Regions from separate parts of the Streptomyces sp. NPDC002574 genome, predicted to be linked through region 2. Evidence: riboswitches for the same ligand, from Rfam matches in the RefSeq annotation. Region 2 holds a riboswitch; each other region holds the start of a gene.
What was found. A riboswitch is a leader RNA that binds a small molecule or an ion and turns the genes downstream of it on or off. The one in region 2 is predicted to bind cyclic di-AMP.
Positions count from the first base shown of each region.

Region 1: another riboswitch for cyclic di-AMP. It lies ahead of ACFYXS_RS18550 (M23 family metallopeptidase); the one in region 2 lies ahead of ACFYXS_RS24710 (NlpC/P60 family protein).
Region 3: another riboswitch for cyclic di-AMP. It lies ahead of ACFYXS_RS22200 (transglycosylase family protein); the one in region 2 lies ahead of ACFYXS_RS24710 (NlpC/P60 family protein).

Region 1 covers NZ_JBIARB010000007.1:237,482-244,978, forward strand. The annotation lists gene ACFYXS_RS18540 (DUF6227 family protein) at 1-743, shown strand, start outside; gene ACFYXS_RS18545 (hypothetical protein) at 888-1,169, shown strand; gene ACFYXS_RS18550 (M23 family metallopeptidase) at 1,259-2,554, opposite strand; cyclic di-AMP (ydaO/yuaA leader) riboswitch at 2,566-2,704, opposite strand; gene ACFYXS_RS18555 (hypothetical protein) at 3,484-3,654, shown strand; gene ACFYXS_RS18560 (hypothetical protein) at 3,690-4,310, shown strand; gene ACFYXS_RS18565 (helix-turn-helix domain-containing protein) at 4,420-5,307, shown strand; gene ACFYXS_RS18570 (endonuclease/exonuclease/phosphatase family protein) at 5,404-7,497, opposite strand, start outside.
Region 2 covers NZ_JBIARB010000010.1:18,611-26,107, reverse strand. The annotation lists gene ACFYXS_RS24725 (esterase/lipase family protein) at 1-704, shown strand, start outside; gene ACFYXS_RS24720 (peptidoglycan DD-metalloendopeptidase family protein) at 846-2,183, shown strand; gene pcrA (DNA helicase PcrA) at 2,257-4,695, opposite strand; cyclic di-AMP (ydaO/yuaA leader) riboswitch at 4,991-5,154, shown strand; gene ACFYXS_RS24710 (NlpC/P60 family protein) at 5,162-6,295, shown strand; gene ACFYXS_RS24705 (hypothetical protein) at 6,321-6,674, opposite strand; gene ACFYXS_RS24700 (NlpC/P60 family protein) at 7,015-7,497, shown strand, end outside.
Region 3 covers NZ_JBIARB010000008.1:456,388-463,884, forward strand. The annotation lists gene ACFYXS_RS22195 (SAM-dependent methyltransferase) at 1-497, opposite strand, end outside; gene ACFYXS_RS22200 (transglycosylase family protein) at 701-1,849, opposite strand; cyclic di-AMP (ydaO/yuaA leader) riboswitch at 1,854-2,064, opposite strand; gene ACFYXS_RS22205 (aldo/keto reductase) at 2,722-3,729, shown strand; gene ACFYXS_RS22210 (GNAT family N-acetyltransferase) at 3,767-4,405, opposite strand; gene ACFYXS_RS22215 (peptidylprolyl isomerase) at 4,503-5,000, shown strand; gene ACFYXS_RS22220 (D-arabinono-1,4-lactone oxidase) at 5,216-6,481, shown strand; gene ACFYXS_RS22225 (pyridoxal 5'-phosphate synthase) at 6,517-7,203, opposite strand; gene ACFYXS_RS22230 (MFS transporter) at 7,323-7,497, opposite strand, start outside.

The sequences.
Region 1 (7,497 bases), on a different contig from region 2:
GTGGGGCAGGTCCGGCGGACGTCGAGGTGGTGCTGGCCCGGGCGCAGAACGCGTTCGAGATCGACGACGTCGTGCTGGGGCGGCTGGAGACCGCGCTGATGGGCTGCACGGAGCTGGCGTCCTTCCGCCAGCGCAAAGGGCCGCCACGGCGGTTGAGCCGGCGCACGCTGCGCCACACGTTCCTGCTCGCGGACGGCGGCACCCAGGTGCTGTGGGAGATCGAGCACAACACCGGCCCCGGCGAGGACCCGCTGTACGAGGTGTACGCCGACCCCGAGGTGCTGCTCGCCGCGCAGCATGTGATCGACCTGCGTTTCGGCGAGCCCGCGCCGCAGGAGCTGGAGGCGGAGGCCGCGGAGTGGCTGGCCCGGCTGCCGCGGGTCGGTGCGGAGCCGCTGCCCGGTCCGAGGCAGTACATGCGGGAGGACTCCGCGGAGCACGCCTGGCGGCTGCTGCGGCGTGCCGAGAACCGGGACGCGCCCGGTGACGACCTGCGGGTCCGGCTGGGCTCGGCGGTCGGTCACGACATCGCGTACGTCACCGGCCGGCACACCCGTATCGGGACCGGCCGCGTGGTGGGCTGGACGCTGTACGAGCACGCGTTCCTGCTCGCGAGCGGCGAGGAGCTCAGCCTGTGGGAGGTCGAGCACACCATGACGCCCGACGGGCGGCCGGTGTGCGAGGTCTACGCGGACGAGACGGTGGCCTGCGACGCGGCGGACGTACGGATGGAAGCGCTCTAGCGCCTTTCCCGGCCATGGCGCCGCCGCGCGTCCCCGGGGCGCGCGGCCTTCTCCCGTTGCGGCCTTCTCCCGTTGCGGCCGTCTCCCGTTGCGGGCGCTCCGCAGCCGGGGGAAATTGGGCGTAGAGGGAAACGGGAGGTTCCCATGACGGTCCTGGCGGAGGTCGAGTTCCCGGGCGTGACGGCCCTGCAGTACGAGGAGGCCAATCACCGCGCCGGATTCGGCCCCGACCATCCCCCCGCCGGATTGCTGGCCCATGCCGCCGTGATCACCAACGACGGTCTGCGGATCGTGAACGTGTGGAACTCGGCGGAGGCGCTGGAGGCCTACCTGGTGATCATGATGCCCGCCGCCAAGGAGTCCGGGTTCCCGGAGCCGAGCGGGCCGCCGCGGGTCTCGGAGCTCTACAACTTCCTCGTCCCGTAGGTCACCGGCGCGGAAACGACGGACCGGCGGCCTGGTGTCGGGGGTGTCACCAGGCCGCCGGGGTCCGTACGCAGAGCGTCAGCTCAGGATCACGGGGTCATGCCCATGCTGCGCAGCCACGGCATCGGGTCGATCGGGTCGCCGCCGCCGGGGCGGACCTCGATGTGCAAGTGCGGACCGGTGACGTTGCCGGTCGCGCCGACGCGGGCGATGGTGTCGCCGGTGGAGACCTTGCCCGAGGTGATGAGCATCGAGGAGAGGTGGCAGTACCAGAGCTCGGTGCCGTCGTCGAGGGTCAGGATGATGCGGTAGCCGTACGAACCCGCCCAGCCGGCCGAGGTGATGGTGCCGCTGTGGATGGCCTTGGCCGGGGTGCCGGTCGGGGCGGCGAAGTCCTGGCCGGTGTGGGTGTTGGCCCACAGGGAGCTGGACTGCCCGAAGCTCGCGGTGAGGGTGTACGAGGTCAGCGGCAGGGTGTAGCTCTTGGCGAGCTCTGCCAGCCGCGCGGCCTCGGCCTTCTTCGCGGCCTCCTGGGCGGCCTTCCTCTTGGCCGCGGCCTCCTCGCGCACCTGCTGCGCGGCGGCGGCCTTGGCCGCCTTGGCGGCGGCCTGCTGCTGCGCGGCGGACCGCGCGGCCGCGTCGGCGGCGTTCCGCTGCTGCTGGGCCTGGTCGAGGATCCGGGTGCGCAGCGCCTCGCCGGCGCCCGGGGTCAGGGCCTGGGCGACGGGCTTGGCGGTGGGCTGGCTGTCCAGCAGAGAGCCGAGCCCGGGCACCTTGGCCACCTCGGGCAGGTTGGGGAGGGAGACCGGGAGCGGGTTCTTGCCCTCGGCGGTCGCGACACCGCCGACGCCGAGCACCGCCACGGCCGCGACGCCGAAGACCGCCGAACCGCGGCCCAGGGTGCGCTGCTTGGCGACCCGGTGCCGGCCGCGGACGGGGGCGGTGGACTCCTCGGTGGGGTTCCACGGCTCGGCGGCCGGCTCGGGCTCGCCGAACGGGGAGAAGGCCTGCGTGGTGTACGCGTCGCGGGTGTCCGCGTCCGGGGCGGGGCCGGCCTCGGGGGCGTCGTACGCCTCGTCGACGAAGGCGGCGGCCTCGACCGCGCTGCGCGGCTCGGGCACGGGTGCGACCGGCTGGAAGGGGGCGACCGGTTCGGCGACGGGGGCGGGGGCCGCGGCGAGTGCTTCCTCGACCCAGCCGGCGGCGAAGTTCCACTCCGCGGTGTCCCAGCCGTCTATCGCGTTCTTCGTCGGCGGAGTCTGCTCGGCGGCCGGGGGATTCCAGCCGGCGGCCATGTTCCACTCGGCGGTGTCCCACTCGGGGTTGTGGTACCCGGTCCCTTGTTGCTGTTGTCCGGGTATCAGGGCAGGCTCGTTCGACGCCACGCGGGCGCACTCCTTTCCTTCCTTCTCGCCTACCGGGTTAGCTGACGGGTTCGGAGCAGGAAGGTCTCCTACGAGGACCGTGAAGGCCCCCGATTCACCCCAGGAAGTGGTTCCCCGGTTCCCGCGGACGGGATTCGGCAAGCGCACGGCGCCGCCCTGGCGGGCGACGGGTGACCGCGCTGCGTTATCGAACGTTAATAGAGGCGGCACCCAATTCCAAGCCGCTTCGGCGAGTTCGCACTGGGAATCTATGGGGATGGAACGGGCATTTATCCACATTCCGCTGTGACTGCCGTGACCAACGGGAGATGTGAGTGTGCATCAGTCGTTATGCGGAAGGGAGTGCTCTGCTCACGAGGAGTGAGGGTCACCCCGGACCCCGATCGCCCAACGACCCTTTCCTGCGGGCCCCGAGACCTCGCGCCGCACCCTCCGCCGCGCCGCGCGTCGGGAGCCTGCGGTGCACTTCACGCCACTGGGCGCGGCTGAAAGCAACGCGGCGGACGGCGGCCGCGGGGGCGGCGCGGAGCGCGGCGCGCGTGCCGGCGGGACGCGGCGGACGGCGACAGCGGGGAGGGCTTCGGCACCGCGGCCCCTCGCGCATCCCCCCGCACCACTCGACGGCGGCGTGAGGATCGTCACCCTTGACACCCCAGGGTGCGGCATGCTCGCCGCGAGGCAGGTAGGGAAACCCATGCGAAGCGGGGCATGTCGGTCCCGGCGGCGGCCCGCATGCTGATGTGTCATCAACCGCGGGGTCGCCGAGGGGCCGTTGCCACGGCCGCCGACCGCCCTGTCGGGGATGGCCTGGGGCGTACGGCCGGAGCCGGCCGGGAGCGGCGGGGAGCCCCCACGCCCCCTATGCGACGGCCGCGAGGGTGCGTCATCATGCCCGAGTACGGCGGATTCGCCCGATCTTGGAGGCTGGCATGAAGCTGGGCAAGGCACTGGCCAAGGGCTACGCGGAGGAGACCGGCGACGAGCCGCCCGGTGTCGCGAAGGAGCTCGACGTCGCGACGGCCGTGACGGCACGGACGGCCTCCGGCACGGACGACACGCCAGCGCGGGAGCCCGAGAGCGCCGAGGCCGCGGTCCGGTGAGGTACGGGCGCCGCTTGCCGGAGGAGCGGCCGGCGGTGCCGCCGACGGGCTGGAAGCTGGCGTTCCCGATGCTCTCCGCGGACGGCACACACGTCGGCTTCCGAGGCGTCTCCCTCGGCGGGCGCATCGTGTACGGCGTCCTGGACGACGCCCGGTGCGGCTACGGCAGGCGGCACGCCAGCCCCGCCCGTGGCTGCGACTGCGGCTTCTACTGTCTGCACACGGCCGCCGAGGCGCAGGCGCTGACCTGCGCCACGGACTGCGGTGACGCGGTGATCCTCCAGGTTGGCGTGCTGGGGGCGTACACCCGGTACGAACGCGGCATGCGCTACGCCCGGCAGCGGGTGCGCACCGTCCGTATGGCGGCCTGCCGCTGCGGCCGCCCGGCGCGGGTCTTCGTGCGCGACGGCACGGGCCTGCCGGGCTGGCGCGCGCTCCAGGCCAACTGCCACGCGTGCGCGGCGGGCCTGTGGGTGCTGACCCCGGCGGAATTCGGCCGTCTCGCGGGCCCCGGCGTCAACGTCACCGGCGAGGCCCCGCACCCCGCCGACAGCGCCCCGCCCCTGCGCCAGCAGCTCGCCGCCGAGGCGGCCGCCCTGCGCGCCCGCCTCGACCACTTCCAGGAACGCCTCCGCCACCTGGAGGACGGCGCCTAGTGCCTCCCGGAGCGCTGCCCCGCCCCGCGTCGCCGGCCCCGCGAGCCCCCGACCTGGGCGGGGACGCGGGGCCGGGCGGAGGTATGACCGGCCGCCCATACTGGAGGACATGGAGCACAACGCCGAGCTCAGGGAGTTCCTGCGGACCCGCAGGGCACGGCTGAGCCCTCAGGACGCGGGGGTGGCGGTCAGCGGCACGGCGCGCAGGGTGCCGGGGCTGCGGCGGGAGGAGCTGGCGCGGCTCGCCGGTGTGAGCACCGACTCGTACACCCGTTTGGAGCAGGGCCGGCACCAGAATGTCTCCGACGCGGTGCTGGACGCCGTGGCCCGGGCCCTGCGGCTGGACGCGGACGAACGGGCGAACCTCTTCGAGCTGGCGAGGCCGCGCCGCGCCGCCCGCCGCCGCCCGCCGCACCGGCCCCAGCGGGTCCGACCCGAGGTGCACCGCGTGCTGGACCTGCTGGACGGCCGCTCCCCGGCCCTCGTGCTGGGCCGCCACGGCGACGTACTGGCCTCCAACCGGCTGGCCCGCGCGCTGATCACCGACTTCGACGCGCTCCCGCACCGGGACCGCAATCTGGCGCGCTTCCTGTTCCTCGACGAGGCCGCGCGTGACCTGTACCGGCAGTGGGCGGCCTACGCCGCCGAACTCGTCGGCGCCCTGCGGGCGCAGGCCGCGCGGTATCCCGACGATCCGGGGCTGACCGAGCTGGTCGGCGAACTGACGATAAAGAGCACGGAGTTCCGCGACTGGTGGGCCGACCAGGGCGTCCGGGAACGGACCCACGGCGTCCAGCACTACCACCACCCGGTCGTCGGCGACCTGACGCTCGCGTACGAGTACGTCGTCTTCCCCGCCGACGCCGACCAGTCCATGTGCCTCCACACCGCCGAGCCCGGCTCCTCCTCCGAGGCCGCGCTGCAGCTGCTCGCCACCTGGACCGGCGACGAGGCGCTCCGCAACGGCGTGCCGCACCACGAGCGCGACCACCGCTGACCCGTCCGCCACGTCCGTCACGTCCGGGCGCGCGGAAGGGGGCGGTGCCCGCCGGCACCGCCCCCTCCTGCGTGATCACACGGCCGTCGGGGACCGTCAGTCGTCGGCCTGGGCGCCGCTCAGACGCATCCGGACGATCTGCGGGTCGTGGTCGCTGGCCTGGTCGGCGAACTCGGCGTTGATGTGCACGACGTCGTAGTCGTAGCGACGCAGGTCCGGGCTGAGCAGGATGTGGTCGAGGGACTGGGAGTTGCCCTCGTACACGTAGGTGTAGCGCTGCTCGGCGGGGAGGGTGGTGAGCAGGTCGGTCAGCACGCCGCCCGAGGTGAGCGTGGACAGGGCGTCGGAGAACTCGTAGTCGTTGAGGTCACCGAGGACCACGACGCGCGCGTTCTTGTCGACGTCCAGCAGCGACTTCACGAACGAGTTGACCTCGGTGGCCTGCTGCTTGCGCTGCGCCTCGGAGGTGCGGTTGGGCTGCTGGTCCTTGCTGTGCAGGGGCTCGTCGCCGCCCTTGGAGTTGAAGTGGTTCGCGACGACGATGACCTGCTTGTCGTTGAACTCGAACTCGCCGACCAGCGGCTTGCGGCTGCTGTTCCACGCCGTGCTGGTCGGGTCGATCCGGCCGGGCGAGACCGAGAGCCGGACGCCCTTCTTGGTCGCGACGGGCGCGACCGAGGTGGAGGCGTCGCCGCCCGGGCGGTCCTTGAAGACCACGCGGTCGGGGTTGAAGAGGAAGACCTGGCGGATGTTGCCGCCGGGCTCGCCGCCGTCGGTGTCGTTCGTCGGGTCGACCGAGCGCCAGTCGTAGCGCGGGCCGCCGGCGGCGACGATCGCGTCGACGAACTTGCGCACGGTCTGGTCGGCCGCGACGGTGCCGTCGTCGACGGCGCCGTTGTTGTCCTGGATCTCCTCCAGCGCCACGATGTCGGGCGAGGAGAGGTTGGTGACGACACCCTCGGCGAGCCGCGCGAACTTGTCGGCCGGGTCGGACGGGTCGAGGTTCTCCACGTTGTACGTGGCGACCGCGAGCTCGGCGTCCTTCTGCTTGCGGGTGACCTCGCGCTTCAGGCCCATGTCGACCCGGGTGCCCAGGGTGGTGGCCTGAAGGTTGTAGCCGCCGAAGTTGTCGTAGTCGATGGGGCCGGTCGTGTCGCCGGTGAACTTGTCGCCGACGTTGGCGGTCGGGACCGGGGCGCCGGTGTTCACCGACATCACCTTGATGCGGCCGGTGTTGGGCTGCGCGTACGAGCCGTACACGGTGCCGCCGCGCTCGGAGGGGTTCTCGTTCGGCTTCAGCGTCACCCACACCTCGCCGAACTCGTTGGTGCCGCCGACGACCCTGCCGCCGGTGAATTGGGCGAGCTCGCCCTCGTGGGCCTCGTAGAAGTCCAGGGCGTAGACGTCGGGCTGCAGCGGCAGGTTCTCGATGCTGCCGCCGGCGGCGTCCGGCCCGTAGGTGTTCGGGATGGTGGTCTGGTCGAGGCGGACCACGGCGGGCAGGGTGTTGCCGCTGGAGAGCACGGTGGCCGTCGGGCCGGTGATCTCGGTGAGCGACTGCGCGCCGGTGCCGGGGTAGTACTCGGAGACCTTGCCGGTCACCAGCACCTTGTCGCCGACCGCGACGGTCGGGTTGGCCGAGCCGGTGTAGACGAAGACGGCCTCGCTGGTGCGCGGGTCGGCGTCGACGTCGGTCCCGGTGGACTGGATCCAGTAGCCCTTGGACCCGGTGGTGCGCACGGCGGTGACGATGCCGGGCACGTTGGTGACGGTCTGGCCCTTGAGCGGGGAGACCCGGGTGGCGCCCTGGATGTCGTGGATGCGGGTGGTGCCGGGCTCCGTGGGGCCGCCGTCGCCGGGGTCGCCCGGGTCGCCGCCGGGGCCGCCGGGGGTCTGGCCCGCGGTGTTGACCGGGCTCGGGGTGCCGGCGGTCAAGTCGGCCGCGTTGTTGTCGGTGTCGGCGAGGGAGGAAGCGCGCGACACGGAGGCGGTGTTGCTCGCGCCGGTGACCGGGCTGCCCTCGCGGACGGTGGCGGTGCCGTAGCCGACCACGTCGACGATGCGCGTGTCGGCGGCGCAGTCCGCGGCGTTGAGGCAGGTCAGCGGGGTGGTGCCGGAGACCAGGGCGATGGTGCCGGTGGTGCCGCTCATCGCGATGTTGCCGCTGGCGTCGGCGGCCGGGAGGGCGGT
Region 2 (7,497 bases):
GCATCTTCCAGGAGCGCGGGCCGGAACCCCCGGTCGGCGAGACGGAGGAACCGACCCGCATCCCCACCGCGGGCCGCAGCCACCCACCGGTGCTGCTGCTGCACGGCTTCGTGGACAACCGTTCGGTGTTCGCGATGCTCCGCCGGTCCCTGCGGCGGCACGGCTGGCCGCATGTACAGGCGGTCAACTACTCCCCGCTGACCTGCGACATCCGTACGGCCGCGGCGTTGCTCGGCCGTCATGTGGAGCAGATCTGCGAGCAGACGGGGCACAGCCAGGTGGACATCGTGGGCCACAGCCTCGGCGGGCTCATCGCGCGCTACTACACACAGCGACTGGGCGGGGACAGCCGGGTCCGCACCGTGATCACCCTCGGTACCCCGCACTCCGGCACCCGTGCCGCGCCGCTGCTGAACCCGCACCCCATCGTCCGGCAGATGCGGCCCAACTCCGACCTGATCGAGGAACTGGCCGAGCCCGCGCCCGGCTGCCGTACCCGTTACGTGGCGTTCTGGAGCGACTGGGACGAGATGATGAGCCCGGTCGAGGCGGCCCGCCTGGACCACCCGGATCTCATCGCCCGCAATGTGCACGTCGCGGGCGTCGGGCATCTGACCATGCCGGTGCACGCGGCCATCGCGGCCGGCATCCGGCAGGCGCTGCTCGGGGAGGAACGGGCGTCCGGCGCCGTCGACGCCGCCTGACGGACCTGCCCCCATAAGCATCGAAACGCCATCGAACACAACGCATCGTCCCTGCCGGGATCCCGCCGAAGATTGTCGCCGTCGGCCGCAGGGGGATACAGTCGCCGCTAATTCTCCTGCTGCCGAGGCGAAAGAGAAGCGGTGAACGACCGTCACCCGTCGGGGTATGCCCCCGAGTACAACGCCTACGGGCACGAGGGCTATTCCAGCGCCTCGTACCCGTCCGCAGGCGCTGTCCACACGGATGACGACCCGCTGTTCGGCTCGTGCCAGGGGTACCCCGCGTACGACACCGGCACCCAGGCCACCGGCTCGTGGGACACCACCGCGACCGCCTACTGGCAGCCCCAGGACCCCACGGCCGGTTACGGCGACCCCGCCGGCGCGGCCACGGGCACCTGGTACGCGCAGCCCGCGGCCGAGACGTACGACTACACGGCGTACGAGCACGCCCCGGTGTACGAGTACCAGGAGCCGGAGCCCGCCCTCCCGCACGAGCCGCTCCCCCATGAACACCTCCCGCACGAACCCCAGGCGTACGTGCCCCACGCCCGCGAGCCGGAGGCCGGTCCCCACGGGACCGCCGCGGAGGACTGGGCGGACGGCGAGGACGCCTACCCGTTCGACGAGCACGACGCCGAGGACCCGCACCCCGCCGAGCCGGAAGAGGAGTACGACTCCGCGCACCGCGCCGACGACACCGGATACGACGGGGACCCGGACGGCGCGCCCGTCCTCCCGCGCCCCCGCGCCGGCAGCCGCCGGCGCCGCCCGGCCCGCCGCTCGGCGCTGCTGACCGTCGCCGTCCCCTCCGTCGCCGTCATGGGCGTCGCGGCCTGCGCCGCCGCCGTGACCGTCAACACGGAGGAGGGCGACACCAGCACGACGCAGGCGGACGGCATCGTCGGCGGCGCCAAGACGCCCACCACCAAGCTCGACCAGCAGCTGGCCGGGGTGAACCGGGACGTCGACGACTTCGCCTCCCGCGCCAGCCGCACCCAGGAGCGCCTGGACATCAAGGAGCGCCAGGCAGCGGAGCGGAAGAAGAAGGCGCAGGAGGCCGCCCGCAAGGAGGCGCTGCGCCCGAAGTTCCTGCTCCCGGTGACCGAGCACGGCCTGAGCGCGTACTTCGGTCAGGCGGGCGTCAACTGGATGTCGGTCCACACGGGCATCGACTTCCCGGTCAGTTACGGCACGCCCGTGATGGCCGCGACCGACGGCACCGTCCGCACGCAGTGGAACAGCGCCTACGGCAACATGGCCATAGTGACCGCGCCCGACGGCACGGAGACCTGGTACTGCCATCTGAGCAGCACCAAGATCCGCTGGGGCAGCGTCAAGGCCGGCGAGGTCATCGCCTATTCCGGCAATTCGGGCAACTCCACCGGACCGCACCTGCACTTCGAGGTCCGCCCGGCCGGTGGCTCGGCGATCGACCCGCTGCCGTGGCTGCTCAAGCACGGCCTCGACCCGCGCTGAGCCCCTCCTGCAGAGTACGTCCAGGCGCCCGTGCGGCTCCCCCACGGGAAGCCGCACCGGCAATCCCGGTCCGCTAGAGCTTCTCCACCGGCGCGTAGCGCAGCAGCAGCACCTTCGGCCGCTCGTCGCCGAAGTCGATGGTGGCCTTGGCCTTCTCACCGCTGCCGTCGACGGAGACGACCGTGCCCAGCCCGAAGGTGTCGTGGTTGACCCGGTCCCCCACCGTCAGCGCGATGACCGGCCGGTCCTGGGTACGCCGGGTGGCGAAGCCGGACGGGCCGCCCTTGGACGAGGACCGCGACAGCATCGAGGCCGCCGCCGACACCGAGGCGGACGGTGTCGGGGAGGACCCCGTGCGCCGCCACTCGATGAGCGATTCCGGGATCTCCTCCAGGAAGCGGGAGGGCGGGTTGTACGACGGCTGGCCCCACGCGCTGCGCATGCTCGCCCGCGTCACGTACAGCCGCTGCCGCGCCCGCGTGATGCCGACGTAGGCGAGCCGGCGCTCCTCCTCCAGCTCCTTGGTCTGGCCGAGCGCGCGCATGTGGGGGAAGACCCCGTCCTCCATGCCGGTCAGGAAGACCACGGGGAACTCCAGGCCCTTGGCGGTGTGGAGGGTCATCAGCGTTATGACGCCGCCCCCCTCCTCGTCGTCCGGGATCTGGTCGGAGTCGGCGACCAGCGCGACGCGCTCCAGGAACTCGGCGAGCGTGCCGGGCTCCTCCTCGGTGCGCTCCTGCTCGAACTCCAGGGCCACCGCCGCGAGTTCCTGGAGGTTCTCGACGCGGGTCTCGTCCTGCGGGTCGGTGGAGGCCTGGAGCTCGGCCAGGTAGCCCGTGCGCTCCAGCACCGCCTCCAGGACAGTGGCGGGGCCGGCGCCGGAGTCGACGACCGTGCGCAGTTCCTCCAGCAGCTCGTTGAAGCGCTTGACGGCGTTGGACGAGCGGGCGGCCATGCCGTAGGCCTCGTCGACCCGGCGCAGCGCCGCGGGGAAGGAGATCCGCTCGCGCGAGGCCAGGGCGTCGATCATCGCCTCGGCGCGCTCGCCGATGCCGCGCTTGGGCACGTTGAGGATGCGGCGCAGCGGGACGGTGTCCTCGGGGTTGGCGAGCACGCGCAGGTAGGCCAGGACGTCCCGGACCTCCTTGCGCTCGTAGAAGCGGACTCCGCCGACGACCTTGTACGGCAGGCCGACGCGGATGAAGACCTCTTCGAAGACACGGGACTGCGCGTTGGTGCGGTAGAAGACCGCGACCTCGCCGGGCCGCGCGTCGCCCGCGTCGGTCAGCCGGTCGATCTCGTCGGCGATGAACTGCGCCTCGTCGTGCTCCTGGTCGGCGACGTAGCCGGTGATGACCGGACCCTGGCCGGCCTCCGTCCACAGGTTCTTGGGGCGGCGGGAGGCGTTGCGCTCGATGACGGCGTTGGCGGCGGTCAGGATGTTCTGGGTGGAGCGGTAGTTCTGCTCCAGCAGGATCGTGCGCGCCTGGGGGTAATCCTCCTCGAACTGGAGGATGTTGCGGATGGTGGCGCCGCGGAAGGCGTAGATGCTCTGGTCGGCGTCGCCGACCACGCACAGCTCGGCCGGCCCCTCGCCGCCCTCCTGCGCGTCTCCGCTCGCCGTGCCGACCAGTTCGCGCACCAGGGTGTACTGCGCGTGGTTGGTGTCCTGGTACTCGTCGACCAGGACGTGCCGGAAGCGGCGCCGGTAGTGCTCGGCGACGTCCGGGAAGACCTGGAGCAGGTTGACCGTGGTCATGATGATGTCGTCGAAGTCGAGCGCGTTGGCCTCGCGCAGCCGCGACTGGTACATCGCGTAGGCCTCGGCGAGCTTCTTCTCGAAGGGGTTCTCCGCCTGGTCGGCGAAGGTCTCCTCGTCGATGAGCTCGTTCTTGAGGTTGGAGACCTTGGCGCTGAAGGACTTCGGCGGGAACTGCTTGGGGTCCAGGTCCAGGTCGCGGCAGACCAGCGCCATCAGGCGCTTGGAGTCGGCCGCGTCGTAGATGGAGAAGCTGGAGGTGAAGCCGAGCTTCTTGGACTCCCGGCGCAGGATGCGGACGCAGGCGCTGTGGAAGGTGGAGACCCACATCACATTGGCGCGCGGGCCGACGAGTTGCTCGACGCGCTCCTTCATCTCGCCGGCGGCCTTGTTGGTGAAGGTGATCGCCAGGATCTGACCGGGGTGCACCTTGCGGGCGCCCAGCAGATGGGCGATGCGGTGGGTGAGCACCCGGGTCTTGCCGGAGCCGGCGCCCGCGACGATGAGCAGCGGGGAGCCGGTGTGCTCGACGGCGGCGCGCTGCTGCTCGTTGAGCCCGTCCAGCAGCGCGGCGGGGTCGACGGCGGGGCGCGGCGCGCCGTCCCGGTAGTAGGCGTCCCGGTCCGCGGGCGCGTCGAAGCGCCCCTCGAAGAGGTCGTGCGGAACCGCTTCGGCCTCCTCCTCGGGGGGCGGCGGGTGCTCCTCCCGCGGTTCGAAGCCGGCCAGGAAGCTGTCGTCAAAGAGGCTGCTCATCGCCTCCCGAGTCTAGGCGGTGGGACCGACACCGGTGCGCCGCTTCGAGGAGCCCGGCGGACGCGGGGCCCGCGGCGGCGCGTGCCGGAGAGCGGCCGGAGGGACGCCGGGCAGCCGCCGGAGGGGTGCGAGAGGGCCGCCGTAGTACCACCGGAGGGGCGGGCAACGGCCCGGATGCGTAAAGGTCACGAAATGATTGCGGACAATTCGAACACCAGCCTTCCCAGGAGCCACCCCAGTTGACTAGCGTGCCCCCTCAGGCGGTCCGCACCGAACGGCGGCGACCGAGCCGTCACGGCCGCCTCCGCTGAGTCCGGCGACCGCCGGAGCCGGGGACCCACCACTTTGGGGTGAATCGGTCCGTACGGGCGCACCGCGCGTGCGCCCGGACGACCGTAGGGCGGCCTTCCGAAGCCCGAACCCGACAGCTAACCCGGTAGGCGGTCCACGGAAGGAGCCGTCCGACTTGGCGACGCACCGCAAGCCGCGCCCCCGCATGCTCACCGTCCCCGGCCCGCGCACGGCCGTGGGGCTCACGACCGCCGCACTGGCGACCGTCACCCTCCTCGGCGAGAGCGCCAGCGCGGCGCCCGCCTCCCCCGACAAGCCGTCCATCACCGAGGTCAAGGCCAAGGTGGACGCGCTCTACCACCAGGCCGAGGCGGCCACCGAGCGCTACAACGGCGCCAAGGAGCAGACCGACAGGCAGCGGACGCAGGCCGACCAACTGCTCGACCAGGTGGCCCGCAGGACGCAGACGCTCAACGACGCCCGCCGCACGATCGGCGAGTACGCCTCGGCCCAGTACCGCGGCGGCGGTCTGGACGGCACGACGACCTTCCTGCTCACCTCCGACCCGCAGCAGTTCCTGGACCAGGCGCACCTGATGAACCGCCTGTCCGACCGCCAGGAGCACGCGATGGAGGCCTTCCGCACGCAGCAGGAGGCGACCACGCAGAAGCGCACGGAGGCCGTCCAGAGCCTGCAGAAGCTCACCGAGGCGCAGACGCGGCTGGCGACGGAGAAGCGGGCGGTCAAGCAGAAGCTGGCCGCCGCGCAGCAACTGCTCAACACCCTGACGGCCCAGGAGAAGGCGCGGCTGGCCGCACTGGAGAAGAAGCGCGAGCAGGAGGCCGCGGACAAGGCCCGTGCCATCGCCGCCAAGGAGGAGGCGGCGCGGAAGGCGGCCGGGGGCACGTCGGTCGCGGGAGGCGGTTCGACCACGACCTCGACGGCGTCGGGCACCTACGCCGCCAAGGCGGAGAAGGCGATCGACTTCGCCCGTGCCCAGATCGGCAAGCCCTACGTGTACGGGGCCACCGGCCCCAACTCCTTCGACTGCTCCGGCCTGACCCAGGGCGCCTGGGCCGCCGCGGGCGTCTCCATCCCCCGCACCACCTACGACCAGGTCGACTTCGGCTCCCGCGTCACCGCGGACCAGCTGCAACCGGGCGACCTGGTCTTCTTCTACTCGGACGTGACCCACGTCGGCCTCTACATCGGCGGCGGCCAGATGATCCACGCGCCCCACACGGGAACCGTGGTGAAGATCGCCCCGATCACCGAGATGCCGATCTACGGCTACGCCCGGATGGCCTGAGTCCCCCGCCTCCCCGCTGAGGGGCTCAGGTCCAGAGCACGGCGATGAAGATGTTGGCGGTGGTCAGCGCGCCCACGGCGCCGAAGGCCGCCGCCGACACCTTCTCGTCGTCGCGCTTGACGTAGACGAGGCCGAGGACGACCACCAGGACGGCCAGCTTCACGCCGATCTTGACGTTGTTCACCGGCTGGTCGTCGGCCTGGTTGAGCCCGACCAGCAGCGCCCCGGTGACCAGCATGGTGAGCGCCCCGTGCAGCATGCCCGGCACGAAGCGCGCGTCGCCGCGGCCCATGGCCTTCATCTGGGTGAGGAAGCCGCCGAGCAGGGCGGCGATGCCGATGATGTGCAGGCCGACGACGAGGTTGATGAGTACGTCCATGGCTCAGGACCCTAACCACGCCCGTATCAGCATTCGGCACCGAGGTGGGCCCCTTCCGGCGCATCGGTCACGGCTGGACCGCGAATGACCAGGTCACCCGTCGAACAGCGGTCATCGGGGATCAGGTAGTGGCCGAATCGGACCAGTCCCGCACACTCCACCGCCGGCTGCCGACGCACAGGTTTAGCGTCCTGCCCCAGGTGGCCGATCCCCACTGCCGGCGGGACTCGTCGTCGGCATCGGCCACCCCCGCCGAAGGTCCGGCGGCGGCGCGGCTCCCCGTCCGTCCGCCGCCGGACCGCGGGCAGCAAGTCCGGCAGCTCGGAAGGAGTGACGGCGCGTGGCGTCGCACAGAAAGCCCAAGGAGCGCACTCTCACCGGCTCCACCGCGCGCACGGCCGCCACCCTCGCCATCGCGGGAGCGGCCTCGGTGACGGTGTTCGGTGAGACCGGGCACGCCGAACCACGGCTGACCACCTCCGAGGCCAAGGCCCGGGTGGACCGGCTCTACCAGGAGGCCGAGCAGGCCACCGAGCGGTACAACGGGGCGAAGGAGAAGGCCGACACGGTCCAGCACCGGATCGACGACCTGCAGGACGAACTCGCCCGCAGGACCGAGCGCCTCAACCGCACCCGCGACGGACTCGGTTCGATCGCCACCGCCCAGTACCGCAGCGGCGGCGTGGATCCTGCCATGCAGCTCGCCCTGGCCTCCTCGCCCGACCAGTACCTCGAACGGGCCGGACTGCTGGACCGCATGAGCAGCCGTCAGAACGCCGCGCTGCACGCCCTCGGCTCCCAGCGGCGCGAGATCGAGCAGTTG
Region 3 (7,497 bases), on a different contig from region 2:
TCCTCGAGGAAGTGCAGGACGGCGACCAGCAGCAGCGCCACCGGTCGGTCGAGGTCCAGCAGCCGGCCGGCCTCCTCGCTGTCGAGGATGTCGCGCGGGGAGCGCAGGTCGGCGGCGACGATCACGGCCTCCTCGTTGCCGTCCAGCACGGCGCGGCTGTGCGCGACCGCGACCGGGTCGTTGTCGACGTAGAGCACGCGGGCGCCGGGGCTCGCGGCCTGGGCGACCTCGTGGACGTTGCCGAAGGTGGGTATGCCGGAGCCGATGTCGAGGAACTGGGTGACGCCCTCGTCCACCGCGAAGCGCACCGCCCTGCGCATGAAGGCCCGGTTGGCCTGCATGATCTTGGGCAGGCCCGGGAATGCCTCGATCGCCCGCCGCCCCGCCTCCCGGTCGACCTCGAAGTTGTGCGAGCCGCCGAGGTAGTAGTCGTAGATGCGGGACACGCTCGGCACGGACAGGTCGATGCCTTGGGGGGCCCAGGCAGGACGCTCCATCAACGGCTCCAGCTCGTCGGGATCAGGGCAGCGGGCCGTGCGGACGGCCGCCTGGCTCAGAGGCTACTGATCGTTCGTTCGAGAGGAAACCAGAAATGGAAATATTCGATCCGTTTCGGTCACTCGCCAACGGCAAGTGCCCTGCCCCCGCGATGCGGGGAACAGGGCACATGCCAGCGCCGGATGACGGGTGATCAGTTCGCTCAGATGCTGACGCCGTGCGCCCGCAGGTAGGCCAGCGGGTCGATGTCGGAACCGAACGACGCGGTGGTGCGCACCTCGAAGTGCAGGTGCGGGCCGGTGACGTTGCCGGTGGCGCCCGAGAGGCCCAGCTGCTGGCCCTCGGAGACGGTCTGGCCGGCCGAGACCGACAGCGAGGACATGTGGGCGTACTGCGAGTACTTGCCGTCGGCGTGCTTGATGACGACCTGGTTGCCGTAGGAGCCGCCCCAGCCCGCGGAGACCACGGTGCCGGAGGCGATCGACTTCACCTTGGTGCCGGTGGAGGCGATGAAGTCGACACCGGTGTGGTAGCCCTTCGACCACATGGAACCGGACTGGTGGTACGGGGTGCCCAGCGTGACGTGGTCCAGCGGGGCGGTGTAGCCGGAGGCGGACGAGGTGGTGGACTTGACCGGGGCCGGCGTGCTCGCGGCGGGCTTGTCCGGGAGGGCGACCGTGGCCTTGCCGCTCAGCGCCAGGACCTGGCCCGGGTAGATCAGGTTCGGGTCGGCGCCGATGACGGACTTGTTGGCCGCGTACAGCTCGCGCCAGCCGCCGGTCACGTCCTGGGCGTCGGCGATGGTGGAGAGGGTGTCGCCGCCGACGACCTTGTAGGAGTCGCCGGTGGCCGGCTTGGAGGCGGAGTCGGCGGGCTTGGAGGCCTGCGTGTCCTTCGCGGGAGCGGGGGTGGCGGGCTTGGTGGTGGTGCCGGAACCGGCGACGCTCTGCGGGGTGGCCGACGTGTCGGCCATCGCCTTGGTCAGACCGGCCTTGGGACCGCACACCGGCCAGGCCTGCGGGCCCTGGACCGCCAGCACCTTCTCGGCGACGGCGATCTGCTCGGACTTGGTGGCGAGGTCCGCACGGGCGGCGTACTTGGTCCCGCCGAAGCCGGCCCAGGTGCTCTGGGTGAACTGCAGCCCGCCGTAGAAACCGTTGCCGGTGTTGATGGACCAGTTGTTGGTGCTCTCGCAGCTGGCGACCTTGTCCCAGACGCTCACCGGTGCGGCGTGGGCGCCGGCGGCGCCGACGACCGGGAGGGCGATCGCGGCACTCGTGGTGCCGGCGAATGCGCCGAGGCGGACGAAACGATTGGTCCGCTGACGACGGTGCTTTCCCTTTGCGGGCATGGGGAATTCCTCTCCGACGCCTACGAGGTGAGCTGTCGGGTTCGGGCTGGAGATGCCCGGCCGCTTTGAGGCATGCCGACTAAAGGCACGTCGCTGCGACTTCACCCCAAGCCGTCCCGTGACACGGAACGGCACTTACCTGGGTCCCCCGCTCCTGCCGTGCGGTTCTTGTCATCCGGCTTACGAGTGGCGGCAGGATTAGGCGTTCCACTCGGAAGAATTCCCGCCGGCATCCGGCCTGCGGGACTTGGAAGCTAAACGACGCAATCGCGCCCCGGCAAGGTCCGGAATCACAGCAATCGCCGACCGGCAAGTCGATCAATGAATTCCGTGACGTTACGTGAGAAGTGTCCGCTCTGTGTAGGCGAAATAATGACCCCTGGCGAACGGCATTGCACAGGCGGTGAATACGGGGAAGATAAATCGACGCTCGGTGGCCCATGCCTGCCGGAGCGTGTTCGTCGCGTGACACCCATCACGTGCCTATTGCCTACGCATGCACTGTGGATACATATGTCCGCTTACGACCTTCGATGCCGGATAAGGCATGACATGGGGCGTTCCAACCCGCGTTGCAGGATGGCGTGATGAGGCCCGCACCCGTCGTCGTGTCCAGCAGGACAACCGATGACCGGCCCGCATCGATTCCCGGCGGCGTCGCCGCCCGCCGGGACCCGGGACGCGCCGGTGGCCGGAGACCGGGGCAGCCCGGGCCGGCCCCGCGTCCCGGCGGCACCTCCCGGGCGGTGCGACCGGGGCCGCGGGCAGCGCGTGGGGCGACCCGGGACCCGGGTGACACGGCAGAAGCCCCAGGGGTAGCCTCCCAATCCCGAACATTTTCTTACATCGACACCTCGACCGGGAGCCCCCGCGTGCCCTACCTCGCCGCAGAAGACCGCTACGCATCAATGGAGTACCGCCGCACCGGCCGCAGCGGGGTCCTGCTCCCCGCCGTCTCCCTGGGCCTGTGGCACAACTTCGGCGACACCTCGCCGCTGGAGACCCAGCGCGCCGTGCTGCGCCGTGCCGTCGACCGCGGGGTCGTCCACCTCGACCTCGCCAACAACTACGGGCCGCCCGCGGGCTCGGCCGAGGCCAACTTCGGCACCCTCTTCGCCCAGGACCTGCGCCCGTACCGCGACGAACTGTTCATCGCCAGCAAGGCGGGCTACGACATGTGGCCGGGCCCGTACGGCGAGTGGGGCAGCCGCAAGTACATGCTGGCCTCGCTCGACCAGTCCCTCGGCCGCATGGGCCTGGACTACGTCGACGTCTTCTACTCCCACCGCTTCGACCCGGACACGCCCCTGGAGGAGACCATGGGCGCCCTGGACACCGCGGTCCGCCAGGGCAAGGCGCTGTACGCGGGCATCTCCAACTACCCCGCGGACGCCCACCGCCGGGCCACCGAGATCCTGCGCGAGCTCGGCACTCCGCTGCTGATCCACCAGGCCGCCTACAGCCTCCTGCAGCGGAGCCCCGAGGCGGGCGTCCTCGACGCCGTCGGCGAGACCGGGACCGCGCTCATCGCCTACTCGCCGCTCGCCCAGGGCCAGCTGACCGACCGATACCTCGACGGCGTCCCCGCGGACTCCCGCATGGCCCTCGGTCACTTCCTCAAGCGCGACGCCCTCACCGACGAGAAGCTCACGCTGCTGCACGCCCTCAACAAGCTCGCCGGCGAGCGCGGCCAGACCCTCGCGCAGCTGGCCCTCACCTGGGTCCTGCGCGACCCGCGCGTCGTCTCCGTCCTCATCGGCGCGAGCAGCGTGGCCCAGCTCGACCAGAACCTCGCCGCCCTCGACGCCGCGCCCCTCACCGAGGCCGAACTCGCCGAGATCGACCGCCTGTCGGCGCAGGCCGGCGTCGAGATCCCGTAGGTCCCGCGCCGCACCGCCCCGGAGGTCCTGGCCGGCGTCAGGACCTCCGCAGGCGGCCCTCCAGGGCCGCCCTGACGCCGGGCCACTCGTCCTGGAGGACGGAGTAGTACGCGCTGTCGCGCACGGTGCCGTCGGTCGCGCGGACGTGCGCGCGGCGGATGCCCTCGAAGCGTCCGCCGATGCGCTCGATCGCGGCCCGCGAGCGGGCGTTGCGGGCATCGGTCTTGAGCGTGACGCGCAGCACGCCCCAGGTCTCGAAGGCGTGCGTGAGCAGCAGGAGCTTGGCCTCGGTGTTGCAGGGGGTGCGCTGGGCGGAGGCGGACAGCCAGGTGCTGCCGATCTCGGCGACCGTGGGCACCCCGTCCGGGCGCGGTGCGATGCGCCCCGCGGGCCAGGCGGGGGTGGCGGTCCAGTAGTCGAGGTCCAGGAAGCGCGTCGAGCCGATCAGGGTGCCGCGCGCGATGTCGACCACGGCGAACGGGAGAGCGACGCCGGTGGCCTGGTCCGCCAGTGCCCCCTGGATGTACCGCTCCATCGCGGGCAGGTCCTCCGGCACCAAGGTGAATCCGTAGGTGTCGCGGGACTCCCGGGCGGCACGCAGCAGCCCGTCCGCGTGGTCCGCGGTGAGCGGCTCCAGGCGGACGTACCCGCCTTGCAAGGTCCCGGTTTCCGGCATGCCCCGGATGCTATGCGCACCGCCGCGCGGCTGGTCAACTGCGTGTCCCGCGCGGGGCGCGGTCGGGAGTGGCGACCGGGGATGTGAAAATGTCGGCATGAGCAACAACGACGTGTACTTCGACATCACGATCGACGGCGAGCCCGCCGGACGGATCGTCTTCACCCTCTTCGACGACGTGGTGCCCAAGACCGCGCGGAACTTCCGCGAGCTCGCCACCGGCGAGAACGGCTTCGGCTACGAGGGCTCGCACTTCCACCGCGTCATCCCGGACTTCATGCTCCAGGGCGGTGACTTCACCGCCGGCAACGGCACCGGTGGCAAGAGCATCTACGGCGCCAAGTTCGCCGACGAGAACTTCCAGCTCAAGCACACCAAGCCGGGCCAGCTGTCGATGGCCAACGCGGGCCCGAACACCAACGGCTCGCAGTTCTTCATCACGACCATCGTCACCGACTGGCTGGACAACAAGCACGTCGTCTTCGGCGAGGTCGTCGAGGGCATGGACATCGTCAAGAAGATCGAGTCCCTCGGCTCGCGCAGCGGCACCCCCAGCGCCCGCGTCGAGATCGCGAAGTCCGGCATCGTCGCCTGACCCACGTCCTGCCGCCCGGCACCCGGGCCGCCCCGCGCGGCCTCCGGTGCCGGGCGCCCGGCTTTCCGCGGTCCCGGTCCGCGACCGGCCCCCGTCCCGGCCGCACCGCGGGCGGCGTACGATCCCCATCGGCGCTGCTCACCGCTGGTGCGCGCCGACCAGTCCGGCCGCCTCACGGCATGCCGGGCGCCGCACGACGGAAAGGAACGACCACGATGTCCGCGGAGAGGAACTGGGGCGGCAACATCGCCTTCCACGCGCGGCGGCTCCACAGCCCGGAGTCCGTCGGCGCACTGCAGGAGATCGTGGCCCGCTCCGAGCGGATCCGGCCGCTGGGCACCCGGCACTCCTTCAGCACCGTCGCGGACACCGACGGCGACCACGTCTCGACCGCGGCGCTGCCCCCCGTGGTCGACATCGACAGCGACGCGCGCACCGCGACCGTGAGCTCCGGCCTGCGCTTCGGTGAGATCGCCGGAACGATCGACCGGGCCGGTTTCGCCCTGCACAACCTGGGCTCCCTGCCGCACATCTCCGTGGCCGGCGCGTGCTCCACCGGCACCCACGGGTCGGGGACCACCAACGCGAGCCTGGCCGGCGCCGTCCGCGCGCTGACCATGGTCACCGCCGACGGCGAGCAGGTCGAGGTCCGCCGCGGCGACCCGGACTTCGAGGGCTCCGTCGTGGCGCTCGGCGCGCTCGGCGTCGTCACGCACCTGACGCTGGACCTGCTGCCCTCCTTCTCCGTGCGCCAGTGGGTCTACGACGACATGCCGCGCGAGGAACTCGGGCGGAACTTCGCCGAGGTGATGTCCGCCGGGTACAGCGTGTCGGCCTTCACGCGCTGGCAGGACCCCCTGCTGGAGCAGGTGTGGCTCAAGGAGCGCGTCGAGGACCCCTCCACGCCCCCGGCCCCGGCGCCGCGCGAGTGGTACGGCGCCGTCCTGGCCGACGGCCCCCGGCACCCCGTCCCGGGCATGCCCGCCGCGCACTGCACGCCGCAGAACGGCGACGTCGGCGCCTGGTACGAGCGGCTGCCGCACTTCCGGATGGAGTTCACGCCCAGCAGCGGCGAGGAGATCCAGTCGGAGTACTTCGTGGACCGCGCGGACGCCCCGGCGGCGTTCGACGCCCTGTGGAAGGTGCGCGAGCACTTCGCGGCCGCCGTGCAGATCGGCGAGATCCGCACCATCGCGGCCGACGAGCTGTGGCTGAGCCCCGCGTTCGGGCGCGACAGCGTCGCCTTCCACTTCACCTGGATCCCCGACACCGCGGCCGTCCTGCCCGCCCTCGCGGCGATCGAGCAGGCGCTGCGCCCGTTCTCCGCCCGCCCGCACTGGGGCAAGCTCTTCACCACCCCGGCCGCCGACCTCCCGGCCCTCTACCCGCGCTACGACGACTTCCGCGCGCTCGCCGCCCGCCGGGACCCCTCCGGCACCTTCCGCAACGACTACCTGCGGGAGTTCTTCCCCGGCCACTGACCGAGCGCGGTCGACCGCCGTGGGCCGCCGGGGACCTACGGCCAGAGCAGTTGCCTGGTCCAGCCCTGGTCGCCGGCGCGGTAGACCAGCCGGGTGTGCCGTCGTTCCTTGTCGCCCTGCCAGAACTCGACGGAGACCGGACGCAGCGCGTACAGCGTCCAGCCCGGCGCCACGAGGCCCGGCGTGCGGGCGAGTCGTGCCGAGGACTCCCGCACGGCCGCGTCCCGTTCGGCCAGGTCGGCCAGCGGCTGCGACTGCCGGCCCAGCAGGGCCTCGGCGCGCGCGCCCGGCCCGCGGGCCAGGAAGTCCGCCGCGCTGCGCTCCGGGCCCTCGGGCGCCACGGGACCGCGGACCCGGACCTGCCGGGCGAGCGCGGGCCAGTAGAACGTGAGCGCCGCGCGCGGGCGGGCGGCCAGGTCCCGGCCCTTGGCGCTGCCGGCGTCGGAGGCGAACTGCCAGCCCCGTTCGCCCACGTCCTTGAGGATGAGCACCCGGGCCGCCGGATTCCCGTCCGCGTCCACCGTCGACAGCGTCATGGCGTGCGGTTCCCGCACCCCGGCCCGTACCGCCGCCAGCAGCCATTCGGTGAACAGGGCCACCGGGTCCTCCGGAGCGGCCGCGGGGTCGAAACCCGGCAGGTCCCCCGCGAAGACCTCGATACTCCGCAGCAGTTCACGTGCACCGGCCGCCTCGGACGTGCGGTCACCCTCTTGATCGCTCACATACCGAACGTACACGGCCCGGCGCGCGTGGGCGTCAGGGCTTCCGCCGGAACCGGAGCGGTTCTTCTTCCTCGACGACGAGGGCGACCGTGCTCCGATCGCCCTGCGCCGAGCCGGGATCAGCGCGACCTCGCGGAGCCCTGAACGGCACCCTCGTGAACGGGATCCCGGGTTTCCGGGTGATCCGGGTCACCGGCCGGGGCGGCGGCACGCAGCCCCGCCTCGACCCGGCGGTTGCTGGTCATGGTCGCGGTGACGGTGGTCATGGTGAGGAGGAGCCCGGCGGCGGTGTAG